2 linked regions of the Rhodopseudomonas sp. BAL398 genome follow. Each later gene encodes a partner of the first gene's protein in a complex. Links are inferred from orthologs where the notes say so. Each region holds a gene or a part of one and is shown in the gene's direction. Other genes may lie near its edges.

Region 1 (11,111 bases):
TGGTCGGGCCATTCCGCGAGGCGGACATGATTCCGCTGGAACAGTTGGAGGCTTTGTGCGATAGAGCCGCGTCTGGCGAGGGTAGCCTCGCCGACGCGCTTTTGCCCGTTGAGACCGCGCTGGACGACATCCCGGCGCTGGCCGTCACACGGGCTGATGCGGCAAGGCTCCATCGGGGCCAGGCCGTTTTGTTGCGCGGACGGGATGCGCCCAATGATAGCGGCACAGTCTATGTCACGGTGGCAGGCCGGCTTTTGGCCCTCGCCGAGATTGGCAATGGCGAACTCATCCCCAAGCGCGTGTTCAACCTGACCGGACTGACCAGTTCGGCACGCAAAGAAAGTATCTGACGATGTCGATTACCGCAGAACGCAAAGCGGAAGTCATCAAGACCAATGCCAAGAAGGCCGGCGACACCGGCTCGCCCGAGGTTCAGATCGCGATCCTGTCGGAACGCATCGTCAACCTCACCAGCCACTTCAAGACCCACGGCAAGGACAATCATTCGCGCCGCGGCCTGTTGAAGCTGGTGTCCACGCGCCGTTCGCTTCTCGATTACATCAAGAAGAAGGACGTGGAACGCTACAAGGCGATGCTCGAAAAGCACAACATCCGCCGCTGATCGAATTCGCGCGCGCCTAAACGGCGCGGCCTGGGAGCGGATCTCCGCTTCCCTTCAGGTCCGCCGATCGAGTTCCGTACAGGCGAATTGATTTGCCTGTACGCTTTTGCTCAGCAGCACTCCGGCCGCTGAGCGACAACGGGCCAATGGCCCGCCGCGCGGGTTGATCCCCGCACCGGGAGGATCGACGCCATTTTCGACCGGAAGACCATGGCAGGATCGCCGGACGCTGACGCCATCGCGCGCTCAGCGTCTCGCAATCTTGCGCATGGTCTTTTGGTATTTGGCGTTGCCGCCTTTCGTGAACCCATGAAAGAAACACGCAATGTTCAATATTCATTCAGTCGAGATCGATTGGGGTGGTCGTCCGCTTCGGCTTGAGACCGGCAAGATCGCCCGTCAGGCCGACGGCGCCGTGCTCGCCACCTATGGCGAAACCGTCGTGCTCGCCACGGTCGTCGCCGCCAAGACGCCCCGCGAGGGCGTCGACTTCCTGCCGCTGACCGTCGACTATATCGAGAAGACCTACGCGGCCGGCCGCATTCCCGGCGGCTATTTCAAGCGCGAAGGCCGCCCGACCGAGAAGGAGACCTTGGTCTCCCGCCTGATCGACCGCCCGATCCGTCCGCTGTTCGTCGACGGCTGGCGCAACGAGACCCAGGTCATCGTCACCGTGCTGTCGCACGACATGGAGAACGACCCGGACATTCTCGCTCTGGTCGCCTCTTCGGCCGCGCTGACTTTGTCCGGCGCGCCGTTCAAGGGCCCGATCGGCGCCGCCCGCGTCGGCTTCATCAACGACGAATACGTGCTCAACCCGACGCTCGATGAGATGGTCGACACCCAGCTCGACCTGGTCGTCGCCGGCACCGCCGACGCGGTGCTGATGGTCGAATCCGAAGCCAAGGAACTCAACGAAGACATCATGCTGGGCGCGGTGATGTTCGGTCACCGGCACTTCCAGCCGGTGGTGCAGGCGATCATCGAACTCGCCGAGAAGGCCGCCAAGGAGCCGCGCGACGTCAAGGTCGTCGACGAGAGCGAGCTCGAGAAAGAGATCTTGGGCATGATCGAGCCCGAGCTGCGCGCCGCCTACGCCATTCCGGTCAAGCAGGATCGCTACGCAGCGGTCGGCAAGGCCAAGGAAAAGGTGATGGCGCACTACTTCCCGGAAGGTGAGGAGCCGAAATACGACAAGCTCCGCATCGCCGGCGTGTTCAAGCACCTGGAAGCCAAGATCGTTCGCTGGAACATTCTTGACACCGGCAAGCGCATCGACGGCCGCGATTCCAAGACCGTGCGCCAGATCATCGCCCAGGTCGGCGTGCTGCCCCGCGCCCACGGCTCGGCGCTGTTCACCCGCGGCGAAACCCAGGCGATGGTGGTGACCACGCTCGGCACCGGCGAGGACGAGCAGTACATCGACTCGCTGTCAGGGACCTACAAGGAGCAGTTCCTGCTGCACTACAACTTTCCTCCCTACTCGGTCGGTGAAACCGGACGCATGGGCGGCACCAAGCGTCGCGAAATCGGCCACGGCAAGCTCGCCTGGCGCGCGATCCATCCGGTGCTGCCGCCGCATCACGAATTCCCCTACACCGTGCGCGTCGTCTCCGAGATCACCGAGTCGAACGGCTCGTCCTCGATGGCGTCGGTCTGCGGCGCCTCTCTGGCGCTGATGGACGCTGGCGTGCCGCTGAAGCGGCCGACCGCGGGCATCGCGATGGGCCTGATCCTGGAAGGCGAGCGCTTCGCGGTGCTGTCCGACATTCTCGGCGACGAGGATCATCTCGGCGACATGGACTTCAAGGTGGCGGGGACCGATCAGGGCATCACCTCGCTGCAGATGGACATCAAGATCGCCGGCATCACCGAGGAGATCATGAAGGTCGCGCTCGGCCAGGCCAAGGACGGCCGCATCCACATTCTGGGTGAGATGTCGAAGGCCCTGACCAACGCCCGCGCCGAACTCGGCGAATACGCGCCGCGGATCGAGACCTTCAAGATCGCCACCGACAAGATCCGGGAAGTGATCGGCACCGGCGGCAAGGTGATCCGCGAGATCGTCGAAAAGACCGGCGCCAAGGTCAATATCGACGACGACGGCACCGTCAAGGTGGCGTCCTCCGACGGCGAATCGATCAAGGCGGCGATCAAGTGGATCAAGTCGATCGCGTCCGATCCCGAGCTCAACGCGATCTATGACGGCACCGTCGTCAAGGTCATGGAGTTCGGCGCCTTCGTGAACTTCTTCGGCGCCAAGGACGGCCTGGTCCATATCAGCCAGCTCGCTTCGGGCCGGGTGCAGAAGACCTCCGACGTCGTCAAGGAAGGCGACAAGGTCAAGGTCAAGCTGCTCGGCTTCGACGACCGCGGCAAGACCCGGCTGTCGATGAAGGTCGTCGACCAGACCACCGGCGAGGATCTCGAAGCCAAGCAGAAGGCCGAAGAGGCCGCGCCGCGCGAAGCCGCCGGCGAGTAACGCCTTCGATCCAAACAATGATGAGCAAGGGGCGGCCGAAAGGTCGCCCCTTTTTCATGAGGCTGACCGCACTGGGTATTCGACGAGACACGCGATTCCACGGAGCGGAATTTTACGGGTTTGAATTCCACGAAGAGTTGGTTCGATAAGGTCAGCGACACGCGACAAATCCGCGCGACCGGACTACGTATGATTACTAGGGCGGCGCTTTTTTCGCACCCCCGCGCACGAGCAAAAGGGTCTCCTGTTACTTCGCTTGCGACGGGAACACCGCTCGGCACCACCTCCGGTTGCCAAAACTAGCGCTCGGGACCTGCCAACTACGCAACACACAGTAATCAGCCGCACCGGTCGCATTCACGGAGCGCAATTCCACCGTGTTGCACTCATTCCGGGTTAGGCAAAAGTTAAGTCGACACCAACACAGTCGGGAATCTGCGGACAAAGTGTGCCCGTCACAGCCGTGCGCCGCGAGCGATCATCCATTGAGGTTCCCGACAGATGTACCCGTTCTCCAAGCGCGCCGGCACCGATCGTACTGCGGCCACACTTGATGCTATCAACCGCTCGCAGGCAGTGATCGAATTCGATATGGACGGCACCGTCCGAACCGCCAATGACAATTTTCTCAAAGCGCTCGGCTACGAGCTGGCGGAGATCAAGGGCAAGAATCACAGCATGTTCGTCGAGCCGGCGTTGCGCGACAGCGCCGCGTATCGCGAATTCTGGGACGGGCTGAAGGCGGGCCGATATCAGGCCGGGGAATTCAAACGCATCGCCAAGGGCGGCGGCGACATCTGGATCCAGGCCTCGTACAATCCGGTGCTCGACAAGCAGGGCAAGCCGTTCTGCGTCGTCAAATACGCCACCGACATTACGGCGGCAAAGCTGCGCAGCATGGAGGATTCCGGCAAGATGAATGCGATCAGCCGCGCCCAGGCGGTGATCGAATTCACGATGGACGGAACCATCCTGACGGCGAACGAGAATTTTCTCAAAGCGCTCGGCTATTCGCTGGCCGAGGTCCAGGGCAAGCATCACAGCCTGTTCGTCGAGCCGGCAATGCGGGACAGCGCCGCGTACCGGGAGTTCTGGGCCAGCCTCAATCGCGGCGACTACCTCGCCGCCGAATACAAGCGGATCGGCAAGGGCGGCAAGGAGGTCTGGATTCTGGCGTCCTACAACCCGATCCTCGACGAGAAGGGCAAGCCATTCAAGGTGGTCAAATTCGCCACCGACGTGACCCAGCAGAAGCTGGCGACCGCCGACCTGGCCGGTCAGATCGACGCGATCGGCAAGTCGCAGGCCGTGATCGAGTTCGATGTCGACGGCACGATCATCGGCGCCAATGACAACTTCCTGCGCGCCTTGGGCTACTCGCTCGGCGAGATCAAGGGCCGCCACCACAGCATGTTCGTCGATGCCGCCGAGCGCGACACGCCGGCCTATCGGGAATTCTGGGCCGCGCTGCGCCGCGGCGAGTACCAGGCCGCCGAATACAAGCGGATCGGCAAGGGCGGCCGCGAGGTCTGGATCCAGGCGTCCTACAATCCGATCCTCGACCTCAACGGCAAGCCGTTCAAGGTGGTGAAATACGCCACCGACACCACCAAGCAGGTGCTGACGCGGCTGGGCAATGAACGCGTCCGCTCGATGATGGAATCGGTGGCTGCGGGCGCCGAGGAACTCAACGCCTCGGTGCGGGAGATTTCCGAAGCGATGACCAAATCGCGGGAGACCGCAATGACCGCGGTCAACGAGGTCGAATCCGCGGATTCCCAGGCCCAGCGGCTCAACGACGCGGCCCAGGCGATGAGCGGCATCGTCGAACTGATCGGGCAGATCACCGGCCAGATCAATTTGCTGGCGCTCAACGCGACGATCGAATCCGCCCGCGCCGGAGAGGCCGGCCGCGGCTTCGCTGTGGTGGCCGCCGAAGTGAAGAACCTCGCCAATCAGGCCAAACAGGCGACCGACAAGATCGGCAGTGAGATCGACAACCTCAACGGCATTTCGGGCGATGTCGTCGAGGCGCTGAACAGGATCAAGACCTCGATCCAGAATGTGAGCGAGTATGTCACCTCGACCGCCGCCGCCGTCGAGGAACAAAGCACGGTGACGAACGAGATGTCGTCCAGCATGCAACGCGCGGCCGCCGAAGCCTCCGCGATCGCCAACGGCTAAGCGCCCATCCGCCTGGCGGAATTTGACGACGCAGGGCGGCCGCAAGGTCGCCTGATTGCGTTCTTGCACCGTCGCCATGCGACCGCCGCGAATTGCGCTCGGCGTCCGCCGATGGCACAACATCCCGGTCATAACAAAGAAGCCGCGACCACCGGCCGGCGACGATGCCGTCGATGCAACGCAGGACTTCGATCGGGAGGAACGATGGTACGTGACGAGAATGCGCCAGGAGTAGTGGGACCATTTGCCGGGCTCGATGTGCCGTGGCTGCTGCGGATGCAGGCTGAACAACGCCGCGACCATCCGTTCCTGATCTGGGCGCCGTTCGATCAGCCGGCGCGGAGCTGGAGCTACGGCGAATTTCACGACCGGGTCGGCGCGCTCGCCGCCGGCCTCGCCAAGCGCGGCGTCAAGCCGGGCGAATACGTCCTGATCCATCTCGACAATTGCATCGAGGCGATGCTGACCTGGTTCGCCTGCGTCGAGCTCGGCGCCATTGCGGTGACCACCAACACCCGCTCGGCAGCCGCCGAGATCGCCTATTTCGCCGATCATTGCGGCGCGGTCGCCGCCATCACCCAGCCGGCCTATGCCGAGTTGGTCGCCGGCAATTGCCGCAAGCTGCGCTGGATCGCGGTGATCTCGCATGATTCCGGCGAAGCCCCGGCGCAAGGTCACGCCGTGCCGCAGGCGGAGCGCTTCGAGGCGCTGTTCGCCGACAGCGCCGACCGGCCGCGCCGGCCGATCGATCCGATGGCGCCGTGCAGCGTGCAATACACCTCCGGCACCACGTCGCGACCCAAGGCGGTGTTGTGGACCCACGCCAATGCGTTGTGGGGCGCCAAAATCAACGCCGTGCATCAGACGCTGCGCGCCGACGACGTGCATCTGGCCTATCTGCCGCTATTCCACACCAACGCGCTGGCCTATTCGGTGCTGGCGACGCTGTGGGTGGGCGCCTCTTGCGTGATCCAGCCGCGGTTTTCCGCGCGGCGTTTCTGGGGCACGGCGCTGGAGCACCGCTGCACCTGGGCGTCGACCATCGGGTTCTGCCTGAAAGCACTGCTCGATTACGAAGTACCGAAGCAGCACAGTTTCCGGCTATGGGGCACGGCGTTCTGCGAACCGCCGGCATTCGCGAAGTTCGGCATCAAGATCGTCGGCTGGTGGGGCATGACCGAAACCATCTCCCACGGCATCATCGGCGAGGTCGACCAGCCCAATATTCCGATGTCGATCGGCCGCGCCGCGCCCGAATACACCCTCCGCGTCACCGATGATGACGGCGCTCCGACGCCGGTGGGCTCGACCGGCAATCTGCTGATCAAGGGCGTGCCCGGGCTGTCGCTGTTCAAGGAGTATCTGCACAACGAGGCCGCGACCCGCGACAGTTTCGACGCCCACGGCTATTTCATCACCGGTGACCGCGTCACCCTGCTGGAGCGCGGCTTCATCAAATTCGGCGATCGCGCCAAGGACATGCTGAAGGTCGGCGGCGAGAACGTCGCCGCCTCGGAGATCGAACAGGTGGTCGCGATGGTGCCGGGCGTGCGCGAGGCCGCCGTGGTGGCCAAGAAGCATCCGATGCTCGACGAGGTCCCGGTGGTGTTCGTGATCCCAAGCGCCGGGGTGGCCGAGGCCGCGCCGGATCTCCATGACCAGGTGATGGCGGCGTGCCGCGACGCGCTGGCGGATTTCAAGGTGCCGCGCGAAATCCGCCTGGTCGACGAGATGCCGCGCTCGACCCTGGAGAAAGTGGCCAAGGCGGAGCTGCGCAAATTGCTGGAGTGATCGCGGCGCGGCCGCGCCGGCGCGTCAGCAGCCCAGCGCCACCGGGCGGAACGCCTGCAGCAGCCGCTGATCGATCTTGTCGCCCAACGCTTCCATGCGGGCGAAGGCCTGCGCGCGGGTCAATGGCTCATGCCTGGCCCGCTTCGCCACCAGCGAGGCATAGATGTCGACCACCGTGGTGATACGGACGATGTCGCTGATCTGGTCGCCATGCAGGCCATCCGGATAACCGCTGCCGTCGAGCATTTCATGGTGATGCAGCACCACGTCGAGCGTTTCGCGCGGGAAACTGCCCTGCGCCGCCAGCGCATTGAAGCCGAGCCGCGGATGTTCGCGGAACGCCTTGAGTTGATCGCCGGCCAGATTGTCGAGATTGTCGAGCGCGCCGATATCGACGAACGCCTTGCCGACATCGTACAGCAACGCGGCGCGGGTGAGCCTGCGCTCATCCTCCTCGCGCATGCCCAGATGCTGCGCGAAGGCCACCGCGAAACCGGTCGCAAACAGGCTGAGCCGGCAGCTTTCATTGTGGTGACGGCCGACCGCGCTGAGCCATTCCCGCAGCGACGATTTCTTGATCGCCCGCAGAATATGACCTTCCGCCTGCTTGATGTCGTCGAAGCTCAACGCCTGTCCGGCCGGCAGCCGTTCGAACATCTTTTTCAGAACCGCGTGAGCGGCTGACACGCCCTTGTCGAGCGCCTCGGCTCCGGCCACCACGGCGTCCTCGCCCGGGTCGGGAAACGCGGCCTGAATCCGCTGCAGAATATCGCGGGCGTCGAACGGCCGCGCGATGGTGTCGGTGGCGCCGAGCGCCCAGGCCTGCATCGAGCCGTGATGCAATTCATCGGCGAGCACGAACAGGCGCGGCACCGGCTTATAGGCGCCGGCCAGCAGCTTGCGGCGAATCTGCTGCACGCTGTCGGCCGAGCGCAAATTGATATCGACCACGATCCCGGACAGGCCCTTGGCAGGCGCATCCGGCAATTGGGCCGTCGGCACAGTTTCAACGTCGGCGACCGCGGCGAGAATGCCCGCCAGATCCCGGCTGTGATCGCCGCGGTCGGAGGCAAGAATCAACCGCCGCCGCGCCACGGATTGTTGAGCTGTTGCCGTCATCGAGTCCCGGAGCCTTGAGGCCATTGTCACAAGCCCCAGAGATAACAAGGAATAGGTTCCCGAGGATTAATGAGCATTGTTAAGGTTCGGTTTTGTTTGCGGCGCAAATTGACACCGTTCGCTCGGCGCCGCGCAGGCGAGGCGGCGCGGCAGTCGCGCCCGGCGGCGCGCTCGTCTATAGTCGATGAAATTGCAGGATGAGGGCAATGCCGAACCGCCACCTTGAAGCAAGCGCTATCCCGGTCCAGAGGCCTCGCCTCTCGGCGCGTCGCCGGGCGCTTGGCGCGATCATGATCGGCGTTGCGATGGCCGCCACAACGGCCGCAGCGACCGCCCAGCAAGCAGTACCGTTGAGGGGCCATTTCCCGCCGCCATTCGCCGCGACGCTGTCCAACACCACTCCGTTGGCGTTCGGCATGGATGCCGAGGACGCGGCGCGCGCGCTTGGCAAGCCGCTGAACTACATCAGCGGGCGGCCCGGCGAGGAAATCTATCTGGTGTTTCGCGACATCGGCGGCAGCGGGTTCTTCAACCGGCGCGACCGGCTCTATCTGCAATTCCGCCGCGGCCGGCTGGCGGGCTGGAAAGGCGATTGGGGCCGCAACTGGATGTGGCGATAATCCACGCCGGGCGCGTCATCGGCCAACCATCTTGACCCACCAAGGGATGAGCCGCGGGACAGACATCGCTCCTGACGACCGCGGACGGTGGATGCCGGATCTGAGCCGGCGACGACCGCTGACTCAGAACCAGCGCTCGCCGACCATCACGGTATCGCCGGGGCTGAGCGGGGTGCCGAGCGGCACCGCGGCGCGCAGCGAGCTTGCGCCTTCGGGGTGAGTCAGGATGACACTGTCCCGCTTGGCGCGCGGCGAGAACCCGCCGGCGATCGCCACCGCGCTCTCGACGGTCATGTTCGGCACATAGGGATATTGCCCGGGGGCCGCGACCTCGCCGAGAATGAAGAACGGCCGATAGGAATCGATTTCGACCGCGACCGAGGGATCGCGGATGAAGCCATTGCGCAGGCGTGCGGTGATCGCAGCGGCGAGGCCCGAAGGGGTGCGACCGCGCGCCGGCACCGCGCCGATCAGCGGCATGGTGATCGTGCCGCCGGGGCCGATCGTGTAGGTATTGGTGAGGCCTTCCTGACCGTAGACCACGACCCGCAACCGGTCGCCGGCGTCGAGCTGATAGTCCGGCTCATAGACCGGAACCACCCGCGGGGCCGACGCGGGCCCCGGCGATGCCGCATAGACAACCGGCGGGTTGCCGCGACGCGAGAACCCCGAGGCGACAGCCGCGAACGCGCCGCCGCCATAGGCCGGCTGCTGATAACCGCGCGAGCCATAGGCCATCGAATCCAGATCGTTGCGCGGCATGGCCGCGATCGGCCCCGAACGCCCCATGCAGCCCGCCAGCGCAAGCGCGGCCGGGAGGGCGACAATCGACAATCGGAACGCGCGCAACAACCACACAGGAGCCATCCCCTCATAACGAGATCGCACCTATTAATGCAGCATTAGGGTTAATAATTGGTGAGTCCGAACGGGCGTCCGCTGCGAATCCAATCGGGCTTCGCAGCGGACGGCCCGCTTGAATCAGGCGCTGACGCCGGCGCCGATCGGGCACGACACGCCGGTGCCGCCGAGGCCGCAATAGCCGGCGGGATTCTTCGCCAGATATTGCTGATGATAGTCCTCGGCGAAATAGAACGCGCCAGACGGCGCGATCTCGGTGGTAATCGGGCCGAGCCCCTTCGCCGCCAGCGCTTTGCCATAGGCGGCCTGCGAGGCTTCGGCAGCCTGTCGTTGCGCCTCGCCAAAGGTGTAGATCGCCGAACGGTATTGCGTCCCGACATCGTTGCCCTGGCGCATGCCCTGGGTCGGGTTGTGGCTTTCCCAGAACGTCTTCAGCAAACGGTCGTAGGAGATTATCGTCGGGTCGAACACCACCAGCACCACTTCGGTATGGCCGGTGCGGCCCGAACAGACCTCCTCATAGGTCGGGTTCTGGGTGTGACCGCCGGCATAGCCGACCGCCGTGGTGTAAACCCCCTCGCCCAGTTCCCAGAATTTGCGTTCCGCGCCCCAGAAACAGCCGAGCCCGAACACCGCCTGCGCCAGGCCCTCGGGATAAGGCGGCTGAATCCGGTGTCCGTTGACGAAATGGGTGGTCGCCGTGGCGACCGGCGTGGCGCGGCCCGGCAACGCCTCGGCGGCACTGGGCAATGCGGTGGTCTTGCGCATGAAGAACATCAAATCCCTCCCGGCGCGGGCGACAGCGCCCCCGCGCATTGGCTGTGGCTCGCGCACCAACCGCCGAACCAGGGATCCGGCGACGGGCACGATCTCAGATCTGAATATAGGTATTTACCCGCAAAACGGCAGGGGTCGCAGCCGCCATCATCCGGCGCGCCCGCGGGTCAATCGCGGGCATATCCGATCAGCGGCTTGCGCGCCCGAAACGTCAGCATCAGCAGGATTCCCAGCACCCCGAGCACCGCGAAGGTCGGTTGGTCGAGCAGCAGCTTGATCACATTGTCCCACAGCCAGGGCGCGGCGGCCTCGACCTTGACCCGAAACGCCTGCTGGCTGGATTGGTGGATGTCGTTCCAGGATTCGCCTAACCGGGTCCAGCGCAAGGCATTGTCCGCGACCGAGCGGGCGCCGTCATAGACCAGGAAAACGAACCCACCCGTCAGCAGCAGCAGTCCGATCAGACGAAAAAACCCACGGATCATGCGTCACCCCATTTGCGGCAGCGACCCGCCGCAGCCCGGGATTACCGGGGCAGGCGCTAAAATTCAACCTCGCCAGCGACTTATTGGGCCCGTCGGGCTTTCGGCGCGCCGCCCTGCAGGAACCGGTCCGCCGACCACCCCGGGTGCGACCACAGCGCGAGCGCTGGGCG
Region 2 (11,962 bases), 3.9 Mb from region 1 along the record:
TCGAGATAGCACCCGGCCATGCCGTGCCCCATGCGTCCCAATCCGATGAACGCCCCAAGCGTCATGCGATCAGTCCACGTCGTCGATCTGCGGCGGCGGCGTGCCGAAGGCGCGCTGCGCCAGCGTCGCCGCCATGAAGTCGTCGATGTCGCCGTCGAGTACGCCCGACGTATCGGAGGTCTGAACCCCGGTGCGCAAATCCTTCACCATCTGATAGGGCTGCAGCACATAAGAGCGGATCTGGTGGCCCCAGCCGATTTCGGTCTTGGCGGCCTGATCGGCGGCGGCCTGCGCTTCGCGCTTTTTCAGCTCGATTTCATAAAGCCGCGCGCGCAGCATGTCCCAGGCCTGCGCCTTGTTCTTGTGCTGGGAGCGGCCGGCCTGACACACCACGGCGACGCCGGACGGAATATGGGTCAGCCGCACCGCGGATTCGGTCTTGTTGACGTGCTGACCGCCGGCGCCGCCCGAGCGCATGGTGTCGACGCGGACGTCGCTCTCGTTGATGTCGATCTTGATCGAATTGTCGACCACCGGGAAGATCGCCACGCTGGAAAACGAGGTGTGGCGCCGCGCGTTGGAATCGAAGGGCGAGATCCGCACCAGCCGATGCACGCCGGCCTCGGTCTTGAGCCAGCCATAGGCGTTGTGGCCGGAGATCTGGATCGTCGCCGATTTGATCCCGGCCTCTTCGCCCTGGGTCTCTTCCAGATATTCGATCTTGAAGCCGTGCTTCTCGGCCCAGCGGGTATACATCCGCAGCAGCATCGAGGCCCAGTCCTGGCTCTCGGTGCCGCCGGCGCCGGCATGGACTTCGAGATAGGAATCGAAGCGGTCGGCCTCGCCCGCCAGCAGCGCTTCCAGCTCGCGCCGCGCGATCTCTTTCTTCAGGCCCTTCAGCGCGGCCTCGGCTTCGAGCACCACGCCTTCGTCGTCCTCGGCCTCGCCGAGTTCGATCATTTCGACATTGTCGTCGAGCTCACGCTCGACCTTGCCGATGCCGGTCAGCGAATCCTCCAACGAGGTCCGCTCCTGCATCAGCTTCTGGGCGCTCTGGGGATCGTTCCAGAGATTGGGGTCTTCGGCGAGCTTGTTCAGCTCCGCCAGGCGTGCCGTGGCTGCATCGACGTCAAAGATGCCTCCTCAGCAGCCCGACTGACTGCTTGATCTCTTCGACGAGGCGTTCGATTTCTGGGCGCATGGTGACTCTCATGTGCGGCAGGGCCGCGAAATGCTGACAGGGATTTAGCGGCGACCGCGGCAAAGCGCAATCGCCGCGATCCCCGTCATCGGTCGCCCGGCGCTATTTCTGCGGCAGCGCGTAAGCCACCAGCGAATCGCCGACCGGGGTCTCCATGAAGTGGTGGCCGCCCGCCATGATCACGACGTATTGGCGGCCGTTGGCCTCATAGGTCATCGGCGTGGCCTGCCCGCCGGCCGGCAGCACGTCCTGCCACACCGTCTTGCCGGTCTCGATGTCGATAGCGCGAATCAGATTGTCGGTGGTGGCGGCGATGAAGATCAGGCCGCCCCCGGTCACCACCGCGCCGCCATTATTCGGCGTGCCGATCGTGATCGGCAGCATCGAGGGAATCCCGAACGGACCATTGGTGCGGGCCTGCCCGAGCGGACGGTCCCACAGGGTCTTGCCGGTCTTTAAGTCGATCGCCCGGATGCCGCCATAAGGCGGCTGCTTGCACAGCAGCCCGGTGACCGGCAAGCGCCAGCCGGCATTGACGTTGATCGCATAGGGCGCGCCGACCTGCGGATCGCCCGCGCCCTCGGCGCCGCCGATCTTGCCGCGCGCCTGATTGCGCGGCGCCCAGCCGAGCCGGTCGGCCTCGTCGCGTGGCACCAGCCGGTTATAATTCGGCATATCATTGTAGTTGGCGATGATGACGCCACGCTTCGGATCGACCGCAACGCCGCCCCAATCCGATCCGCCATTGTAGCCGGGATATTCCACCGAATGCCGGGCCGAGGTCGGTGGGGTGAACGGCCCGTCATAACTCGCCTTGCGAAACTGGATGCGGCAGATCATCTGGTCGATCGGCGACATGCCCCACATGTCGCGCTCGGTGAGCGCCGGCTTGGCGAGCGTATGATAGGTCGAGAACGGCTGGGTCTTGGCGCGTTGCGCGGGCTCGACGCCGCCCGGCGGCACCTGGCGCTCCACGACGTCGGCCAAAGGTTTGCCGGTGCGGCGATCGAGCATGAAGATGTCGCCGCGCTTGCTCGGTAGCACCAGCGCCGGGACGGTGCCGTCCGCGGTGGGATAATCCACCAGCGTCGCCTGCGAGCCGAGGTCGTAGTCCCAGACATCGTTGTGAACGGTCTGGAAATGCCACGCCGGCTTGCCGGTGGTGACATCGATCGCGACCAGCGAGGTGGCGAATTCCTTTTCGCGCTGCGAGCGCTCGCTGCTCCAATAGTCTCCGGCGGGCGCGCCGAGCGGCAGATAGACCAGTCCGAGCTGCTCATCGCCCGACGCCGTGGTCCACATATTCGGCGTTCCGCGGGTATAGGTCTGGCCCGGCGGCGGCGGCACCGGCGCATCGGGTTTGCCCATGTCCCAGGCCCAGCGCAACGCGCCGGTCACCGCGTCATAGCCCTGGATCACGCCGGATGGCGCGTCGAGCTTTTGACCGTCGAGCACTTGATGACCGACCACGATCACGCCGCGCACCACGGTCGGCGGCGAGGTGATCGAGAACATCCCCGGATCGTGCTCGCCGATTCCGATCGTGGTATCGACCTGTCCCTGCTCTCCGAAATCGGCGCATGGCTCGCCCGTCTTGGCGTCGACCGCGATGATCCGGGCATCCAGCGTCCCCTCGATGATCCGCGTCGCGCAGGCCTGCGCCGCATCGACATTGGGCGTCGCGTAGTACACGACGCTGCGGCAAGCGGCGGTGTAGGGAATGTTCTCGTCGGGCACTTTCGGATCGTAACGCCAGCGCTGGGTGCCGGTGCTGGCATCGAGCGCGATCATGATGTTCTTCGGGGTGCACAGATAGAGGCTGTCGCCGATCTTCAGCGGCGTGGTTTCGGCGCCGTATGTCCCCTTGGTCTTGGCATCGGGCAGATCGCCGGTATGGAAGATCCAGACTCGGGTCAGCTGAGCAACGTTGTCGGCGGTGATCTGATTGAGCGGCGAATAACGGCGCGCACTGTAGCTGCCGCCATAAGCGGGCCAATCCGCTCCGGTCTTGAGCGGCGACGGATCGGCCATCTGCTGCCGTGGCGCCGGCATCAGGCCGACCGCGGCCGACGCGGTGCGCGACTGTCCGAACATCGAGAATCCGCCGACCGCCACCACCAGAAGGCAGATTGCGGCCGCGATCGCGGCGGTGACGCCGCTGCTGCGCGAAGCCAGGCGCGGAGCCAGCGCCAGCACCGCAATCAGCAGCAACATCGGCCCGACAATGCGCGGCACCCAGGCCCAGCCATTGGCCCCAATCTCCCACCACGCCCAGACCAGGGTGAAAACAAACACCGCGACATAGACCCAGGCGCCGATCGCCCGCCGATCGGCGATGAGCGCGCCAGATGCGATCAGGCCAAGGCCGACCACCGGATAATAGAATGAGCCGCCGAGGCTCAGCAGCCAGACCCCGCCGACCGCCAGGACGACGCCAATCAGGATCATCAGGACACCGAGAGCGATCGCCGCCCAATCCGTTGCCGTTCGCGCGCGATCCATGCCGATATCCTCATCAATTGTCAGATGAGGGTGAAAGGCCACGCCGGCGAATTGGTTCCGCGATCAATCGCAGAACCGCTCATTTGAGCCGAGCCTTCGCCGCCAGCAACGCGATTTTATCCGCAGCAACAGCGGCGCGCGGATGGTCTAGTACAGCCCGCCGGTGCCGGAGCGCAGGATGGTGCGGTCGGCATCCGGAGAGACCGTTTGCGAGCGCCCGTCATAATCGGCCACGCCGATCGCCGAGTAATTATCCGGCGGCGCGGTGCCCGGCTTGAAGGCCTCGAGGATGGTCTTGGGATCGCCGGGTCCGGCGCGCATCCCGGTTGCCGAGTCGACCCTGATCAGCTTGATGCCGGCCGGCACGCGGAACGGAACGGCGGGCTTGTCGACCAGCGCCAGCTTCATGAAATCGCGCGCGATCGGCGCCGCCAGATGGCCGCCGGTGCCGCCCCTGCCGAGATTGCGCGGCTTGTCGTAACCGACATAGACGCCGACCACGAGATCGGGCGAAAAGCCGATGAACCAGGCATCCTTTTCGTCATTGGTGGTGCCGGTCTTACCGGCAATCGGCTTGCCGACGTCGCGCATCACGGTGGCGGTGCCGGCCTGGACCACGCCTTCCATCATCGAGGTGATCTGATAGGCCGTCATCGGGTCGAGCACCTGCTCGCGGCGGTCGATCAGTTGCGGCTCGGGCTGATTGTGCCAGCCTTCCGGCGCATCGCAACCACGGCATTCGCGGGCGTCGTGCTTGTAGATGGTGTGGCCGTAGCGATCCTGAATCCGGTCGATCAGCGTCGACTTCACCCGACGCCCGCCATTGGCGAACATCGAATAGGCGGTGACCATCCGCATCACCGTGGTCTCGCCGGCGCCCAGCGCGTAGGACAGATAATTCGGCAATTCGTCATAGACGCCGAACCGCTTGGCGTATTCGCCGATCAGCGGCATGCCGACGTCCTGGGCCAACCGCACCGTCACGGTATTGAGCGAGCGCCGCAGCGCGTTGCGCAACGTGGTCGGGCCGTAGAACTTCCCGGTCGAGTAGTTTTCCGGCCGCCAGACCCCGGCGCCCTGCCCCTGATCGATTTCGATCGGCGCGTCGACCACCACGGTCGAGGGCGTATAGCCATTGTCCATCGCCGCCGAATAGACGATCGGCTTGAACGACGAGCCCGGCTGCCGATAGGCTTGGCTGGCGCGGTTGAACTGGCTCTGGTCGAACGAGAAGCCGCCGACCATCGCCAGCACGCGGCCGGTCCACGGGTCCATCGCCACCATCGCGCCGGAGACTTCCGGCAGCTGGCGCAGACGATACTGGCCTTCGACCACGCTGCCGTCCTTGGCGAGCAAGGGGTCGGCATAGATGATGTCGCCGGGCGACAGCACTTCCGAAACCGTCTTGGGAGTCTTGCCGCGCTTGGGTCCCGCGGCGGCCTTGGCCCATTTGACGCCGTCGATGGTGATGATCCCGGTTTCGCGATCCTTGGATATCGCGCCGCCGAGTTCGCGACCCGGCTGGAATCCGATCCGGGCCGACTTTTCGCCGCTCTCGAGCACCACGGCCATGCGCCACGGCGAGATGTCCGACAGCGATTTGACGTCGGCGAGCTTGACGCCCCAGTCGCCGGTGATGTCGAGCTGCTTGATCGGGCCGCGCCAGCCATGGGCCTCGTCGTAGCGCACCATGCCGGCGGTCATGGTCTTGCGAGCCTCCACCTGCAGCTTCGGATCGAGCGTGGTGCGCACCGACAAGCCGCCCTCATACAGCTTCTTCTCGCCATAGCGCTCCAGCACGTCGCGGCGCACCTCCTCGGCAAAATATTCGCCGGCGAAAGTGTGGGCGTTGTTGCCGCGGTTGGTGACGACCAACGGGTCCTTGCGGGCCTTGTCGGCGTCGGCCTGCTTGATCCAGCCATTCTCCAACAGCCGGTCGATCACATAATTGCGGCGTTCGACCGCCCGGGCGTGGTTGCGGATCGGGTGCAGCGCCGCGGGCGCCTTCGGCAGCGCCGCCAGATAGGCGGCTTCGGCGACGGTGAGTTCGTTGACGGATTTGTCGAAATACACCAGCGATGCCGCGGCGACACCATAAGCGCCGAGACCGAGATAGATCTCGTTCAGATACAATTCGAGGATCTTGTCTTTGGAATAGGCGCGCTCGATCCGCATCGCCAGCAAGGCTTCCTTGATCTTGCGGGTGAACGACACCTCGTTGGTCAGCAGGAAGTTCTTGGCGACCTGCTGGGTGATGGTGGACGCGCCCTGCGGCCGACGGCCAGAGCCGTAGTTCTGCGCATAAAGCAGCGCGGCCCGCGCCATGCCGACATAGTCGATGCCACCGTGCTCGTAGAAATTCTTGTCCTCGGCGGCCAGGAAAGCGTTGATCACCAGCTTCGGCACCGCCTGGATCGGCAGATAGAGTCGGCGTTCCTTGGAATATTCGCCGAGCAGCGCGCCGTCCGCGGCGTGGACCCGCGTCATCACCGGCGGCTCATAATCCTGCAGCTGCGAATAGTCCGGCAAGTCCTTGGAGTAATGCCAGATCAGCCCGGCGGCGGCGGCCACGCCGACCAGAAACACGATGGTCCCGGCGGCAAACAGAAACCCCATAAACCGCAGCAGCAAGCGCATTCGAAAATATCCGTTTCAGTTCAAGTGCCGGGTCTGGCGCCCAGGAGCCCATCGGCGCCCCAGATCTGCGACGCGCGGCGATTCGTCCAGTCGCAGCCAACGCAGTTTTAACCGATTATGCAAACCGCACGCGGAGCGTTTGCGGGTTTATAGAACGCCCGCTGTGGCCAAACTAGGGCTCCGCCGCCGCGCTATCGAGGGTTTTTCAGTTCCGCCCGCCGGCCGCCACCACGCGCTTGGCCAGAAAGGAATCGATCGCCTTGGCCACCGACGCCACCGTCTTGGCCCGCCAGCTGTCCGAAATCAGGTGCTTCAGATCGCCCTTGTTGGAGACGTAGCCCAATTCGAGCAGCACCGAGGGCACGTCGGGTGCTTTCAGCACCTTGAAGCCGGCGGATTTCAGCGGGTGTTTGTGCAGCCTTGTGGCGGTTTTCATCTCGCCCATCAACTGCCGGGCAAAGCGATTGGAAAAGGTCCGGGTCTCGCGCTGGGCGAGGTCGATCAGGATATCGGCGACGTCAGTCGGCTCCTCGGTCAGATTGACCCCGCCGATGGCGTCGGCCTTGTTCTCCGCCTCCGCCAGCCGCTCGGCCTCGGCATCCGACGCCCTGTCCGACAATGTATAGATCGTGGCGCCCTGCGCGTCGCCCTCGCTGCGCGGCAATGAATCGGCATGGATCGACACGAACAGCGATGCCGCGTTCGCCCGGGCGATATTCACCCGCTCGGCGAGCGGAATGAAAGTGTCGTCGGTCCGGGTCATCACCACCCGGTATTTGCCGGCGGCGCGGATTCGCTCGCGCAGCGCCAACGCGAAATCCAGCACCAGATTCTTCTCGACGATGCCGTTGCCGGCGGCCTGTGTGCCATTGTCGATCCCGCCATGGCCGGGGTCGATCACCACCACCGGCCGCGGATCAGCCTCGGCGGCGTCGGTTGGCGGCACTGGCAGCACCACCGAGGCTTCGACGACGCCGACAGCCGGGCGCAATTTGGGGCGGCTCTCCGCAGCCAGCGATTGCGTGAAGGTCTCGCTATCGACCGATTCAAGCTCGACCACCAAGCGCGGCGGCTGGCCGTTGGCCGCGTCCAGAACATAGGATTTGGCGATCTTCGCCGGCCCGGTGAGATCCAGCACGATCCGCGACCCGCCGGGCATCACCAGGCCATAACGGAAGGCCTTGACCAGCCCGCGACCAGTGGCGCCAGCGCCGGCCGGCAACCGGAAGTTGATCTGCGGCAGATCCAGCACCACGCGGTAGGGATCGGCAAGCGTGAAGGCGCGCACCGGGAATTTCTGATCGAGGTCGACAATGAAACGGGTTTGCTTGTCGTCGCCGGCCAGGCGCACGTCGGAGGCCAGAGGAAAATTACCGGCGCTCACCGAGCCGGTCGAATCGGGATCGGCCGCGGTGGCCCCGATCGCGGAACCACACAGCAATGCTGCGGCGCACGCAAAAATTGCGCCCAACAAAACAAAATGATTTGTGCGGCCCGACAACGAATCCCGTCCCTCCGACTGCTGTTTTACCGCAATAGAACCGTACGGTTAACCGAAGCTTAAAGGTCGGAAGGCGATTGAGACCGGGTGTTGCCAGCGGGCTACGCTTCCCTTGCAAGCGCGATCCATTCCACGTATGAATCGAGGGCTGACGGTCTAAACTCCCGGTTGTGTCGCGTTCAGCCTCCCGGTGCAGCGCCGAATCCCTCCCACAATGCTAACGGGATTTAGCGTTTTTCCGTCCGCTCCCCAGCCAGCGCAGCGCGCGGCTGAGCAGGAGCGGCGGTGCAGCCCGAGCGGCGTCTGGTCCCAGGTCATTTTTGCTCCAGGGGCGGTTCAGACACTTCATGACCGATCATTTTCGGCCTCTTGGTCGGAGATTTCCACAGCTGGCGAGCGCTTCGGCGCGGCGCCGGTCCTTCAGCAAGAAGACACGGCGGACGATTTGCCGCCAATCTGTTCAGACGGGCCGACGCTTGATGCGCCACAGTGTGATGCCGACCAAGACCCAAGCAACGGCCGCGCCGATGCGAAGCGAAAGCTTCGCTCGTCGCAATGGCCCGGGTTCAGTGTCGGCGCGGCGCCCCGGGTTGCGTTTCGGCCTTCCCCTCACCCCCGAATCAGGTGGACGCTCGCATCCTCCGACCGCGCGATTTGCGCGTGTCGTCATGCGCGCATTCCGCCGCCAAGAGTTCAAAAATGCCCAACAAAATGTTGATCGACGCCACCCACCCGGAAGAGACCCGGGTGGTTGTGGTCCGTGGCAATCGCGTCGAAGAGTTTGATTTCGAGACCGCCCAGCGCAAACAACTGCGTGGCAATATCTATCTCGCCAAGGTCACCCGGGTCGAGCCGTCGCTGCAGGCCGCGTTCATCGAATATGGCGGCAATCGCCACGGCTTTCTCGCTTTCAGCGAAATTCATCCGGATTATTACCAGATCCCGGTCGCCGACCGTCTGGCGCTGATCGAGGCCGACGAACGCGCCCACCGCGAAGCCGAAGAAGAGACCGAAAACCGCTCCAATCGCCGCCGTCCGCGGCACCGCAGTCAGCGCCGCCGCGGCAGTGGCGAGCGGGTGCAGAGCGACATCGTCGAAGGCGCCAGCCTGGATCCGTCGCAGGCCGAACAGCCGCATGAGGATCATGCCGAGCAGGCTTTGCTTGGTCATCAGCATGCCGAGCACGAACAGGCCGAGCCAGGGACGGTCGGCGCTCATGATGCCGAGCCGCGCCACGATGCAACGCCCGCGCAGCCGACCGCTGCCGACGCCTCATCGGGTGACGAAACCAGCGCCGACGCGGCGCCTGCCGCCGAATCGCCGGCCGAGACGCCAGCCGACGCAACACCAATCCTGGCCACCGCCGTCGCACCGATCGTGCCGAACGAATTCGACGCCGGTCAGCAGCCGGCCGGCGGCGCCGAGACCGCGCCGGTCAGCGCGACCGAAGCCGACGACAGCGACGCACGCGACATTGAAGCACGCGACAGCGAAGCTCATGACGACGACGCGCATGGCGACGACGATCACCACGAGGCGGATCATCACGACGGCGACCATCATGCCGACGCCCACGACGCCGATGATGAGGACGAAGACGACGAAGACGAAGATGATGAAGCCGATGCCGAGGAAGACATGGTCGAGTCGGTCGGCGGCGACGACGTGCTCGAGGAAGTGCCGGAGCGTGCCTTCCGGCCGCGTCGGCAGTACAAGATTCAGGAAGTCATCAAGCGTCGCCAGGTGATGCTGGTGCAGGTGGTCAAGGAAGAGCGCGGCAACAAGGGCGCGGCGCTGACCACCTATCTGTCGCTGGCTGGCCGTTATGCCGTCTTGATGCCCAACACCGCGCGCGGCGGCGGCATCAGCCGCAAGATCACCTCGGCGCAGGATCGCTCGCGCCTCAAGGATGTGGTGTCGGACCTCGACGTGCCGGAGGGCATGGGCATCATCCTGCGCACCGCGGGCGCCTCGCGCACCAAGCCGGAAATCAAGCGCGACTTCGAATATCTGATCCGGATGTGGGAAACCGTCCGCGACATGACGCTGAAGTCGCAGGCCCCGACCCTCGTTTACGAGGAAGGCTCGCTGATCAAGCGCTCGCTGCGCGACCTCTACAACAAGGAAATCGACGAGATCCAGGTCGCCGGCGAAGCCGGTTACCAGGAAGCGCGCGACTTCATGCATATGCTGATGCCGTCCAACGTCCGGGCGGTGAAGCTGTATCGCGACGGCCAGCCGCTGTTCTCGCGGATGGGGGTCGAGAGCCAGCTCGACGCGATGTTCTCGCCGACCGTGCAACTGCGCTCCGGCGGCTACATCGTCATCAACCAGACCGAGGCACTGGTCTCGATCGATGTCAATTCGGGGCGCTCCACCCGCGAGCACCACATCGAGGATACCGCGCTCAAGACCAATCTGGAGGCCGCGGAAGAAGTGGCGCGACAGCTGCGGCTGCGTGACCTCGCCGGCCTGATCGTGATCGATTTCATCGACATGGATGAGAAGCGCAACAACCGCTCGGTCGAACGCAAGATGAGCGATTGCCTGCGGCAGGATCGCGCCCGCATCCAGGTCGGGCGGATCTCGCATTTCGGCCTGTTGGAAATGTCGCGACAGCGGATCCGCGCCAGCGTGTTGGAGAGCTCGACCGAGCCCTGCCCGCAATGCGGCGGCTCCGGTCACGTCCGTTCGGTCTCCTCGGTGGCGCTGCAATTGCTGCGCGGACTTGAAGAGATCCTGATGAAGGGCGCGACCCACAACCTGATCGTGCGCACCCGCACCGACGTTGCGCTCTATGTGCTCAACCACAAGCGCGGCCATCTGCGCGACCTCGAAAACAGCTTCAAGGTCTCGCTGGCGGTGATCGCCGACGCGACCGTCACCGCGCAGCAGTCCTTCGTGATCGATCGCGGCGAGCAGATCCACACGCTGGAGGCCGCCAAGGCGGTGCTGGCGGCGCAGGTCGCGGCATTCCCGCCGGCGCTCGACGAACCCTATGACGACGACGAGCAGTTCGAATTCGAGGCCGAAATCGAAACCGACGAGACCGTCGGCCTGAGCGACGACGCGTCATCCGATCAGGCCTCGAGCGAGGCCTCGGGCGACAGCGAAACCGACGCCGACGGGCGCAAACGCAAGCGGCGTCGTCGCCGACGCAGCCGCACCGGCGAGCCCCGTGAGGGCAGTTCGGCGCGCGACGATGGCGATGACGCGCCGCGGGCAGCCGACGCGCCGGAGGGCGACGCCGTCGCCGAGGGCGACGATGGCGCGGATGATGGATCCGAAGGTCCGGACGATCAGGACGGTGAACCTCGCTCCGCCGACCAGACGGCCGATGGCGAGCGCCGGCCGCGTCGCCGCGGTCGCCGTGGCGGACGGCGCCGTCGTGGCGGCCCGGAAGACGGCCTCTCCGGCTCGATCGGTGACGAACTCGGACCGACCACCGCTCCGGAATCCACCTATGCGGTGGCCGATATGGACGGCATGGCGCCGGAACCGCAGCCCTTCGATACGCCGCAGGACGAGGCTCCGCGGCCAACCGAAATGCCGCGCGAGATCGCGAGCGACTCGGCAAGCGAGCCGGTGACCGCCAGCGAACCCAAGCAGGATGTCGTCAGCGAGCAGCCGCTCGCCGTCGCACCAGCGCAGCCGGTCCGGGAAGAACCCAAGCCGGCTCAGGATGACGGCGCCCGCGACGCGGAAAAGGAAAAGGCGCGTCGGCGCTCCACCGTCCGCGAAAAGGTGAACTTCGCCTCGGCCGAACCGCAGCAGGTCGCAGCAGAGCCACAGCCGGTTGCTGAGCCTGCACCGGCTGCCGAGCCTGTCGCTCCGGAAGCCGCGCCTGCCGCCCCGGAAGCCGCCACCGAGGCCCAGCCCCGCAAGGCCGGCTGGTGGTCGCGCGTCCTCGGCAACGACTGACAACAGGTTCAGCGTCTGAATCAGAAAAGCCGCCCGGCAAAACCGGGCGGCTTTTTTAATGGCACGCGATTGGCGTGGCAGACGGGGGCTGCGGATCCAGTCGATCAAGCGGATGGCCAATCCAGATCGCCCGACCGAGCGCCAGCGAAAAGCCGCCCGGCACGACCGGACGGCTTCATTAGGTTCGGTACTGACGGCGG

Evidence for each region.
Region 2: the proteins of pnp (region 1) and RBJ75_RS03720 are in contact, whole or in part, in a cryo-EM structure (PDB 9QH0), measured with the Escherichia coli proteins. The link is inferred for Rhodopseudomonas sp. BAL398 from one-to-one orthologs.

The regions. Positions count from the first base shown.
Region 1 is NZ_CP133111.1:4,675,754-4,686,864, reverse strand. The notes cover bases 580-3,525. They hold pnp (polyribonucleotide nucleotidyltransferase), read left to right. Parts: upstream 580-947; coding sequence 948-3,104; downstream 3,105-3,525. Other genes in these bases: rpsO (30S ribosomal protein S15), read left to right, coding at 580-622. Outside these bases: tRNA pseudouridine(55) synthase TruB, read left to right, coding at 1-350; more of rpsO, read left to right, coding at 353-579; RBJ75_RS22070 (PAS domain-containing protein), read left to right, coding at 3,606-5,288; RBJ75_RS22065 (AMP-binding protein), read left to right, coding at 5,493-7,079; RBJ75_RS22060 (HD-GYP domain-containing protein), read right to left, coding at 7,104-8,198; RBJ75_RS22055 (hypothetical protein), read left to right, coding at 8,504-8,818; RBJ75_RS22050 (polysaccharide biosynthesis/export family protein), read right to left, coding at 8,942-9,685; peptide-methionine (S)-S-oxide reductase MsrA, read right to left, coding at 9,800-10,456; RBJ75_RS22040 (hypothetical protein), read right to left, coding at 10,624-10,941. UniProt on the Escherichia coli protein: Involved in mRNA degradation. Catalyzes the phosphorolysis of single-stranded polyribonucleotides processively in the 3'- to 5'-direction. Also involved, along with RNase II, in tRNA processing.
Region 2 is NZ_CP133111.1:789,289-801,250, reverse strand. Bases 8,166-11,962 are described here. They hold RBJ75_RS03720 (ribonuclease E/G), read left to right. Parts: upstream 8,166-8,540; coding sequence 8,541-11,762; downstream 11,763-11,962. Outside these bases: RBJ75_RS03745 (NAD(P)-dependent oxidoreductase), read right to left, coding at 1-65; RBJ75_RS03735 (membrane-bound PQQ-dependent dehydrogenase, glucose/quinate/shikimate family), read right to left, coding at 1,304-3,703; RBJ75_RS03730 (penicillin-binding protein 1A), read right to left, coding at 3,851-6,340; RBJ75_RS03725 (N-acetylmuramoyl-L-alanine amidase), read right to left, coding at 6,546-7,841. UniProt on the Escherichia coli protein: Endoribonuclease that plays a central role in RNA processing and decay. Required for the maturation of 5S and 16S rRNAs and the majority of tRNAs. Also involved in the degradation of most mRNAs.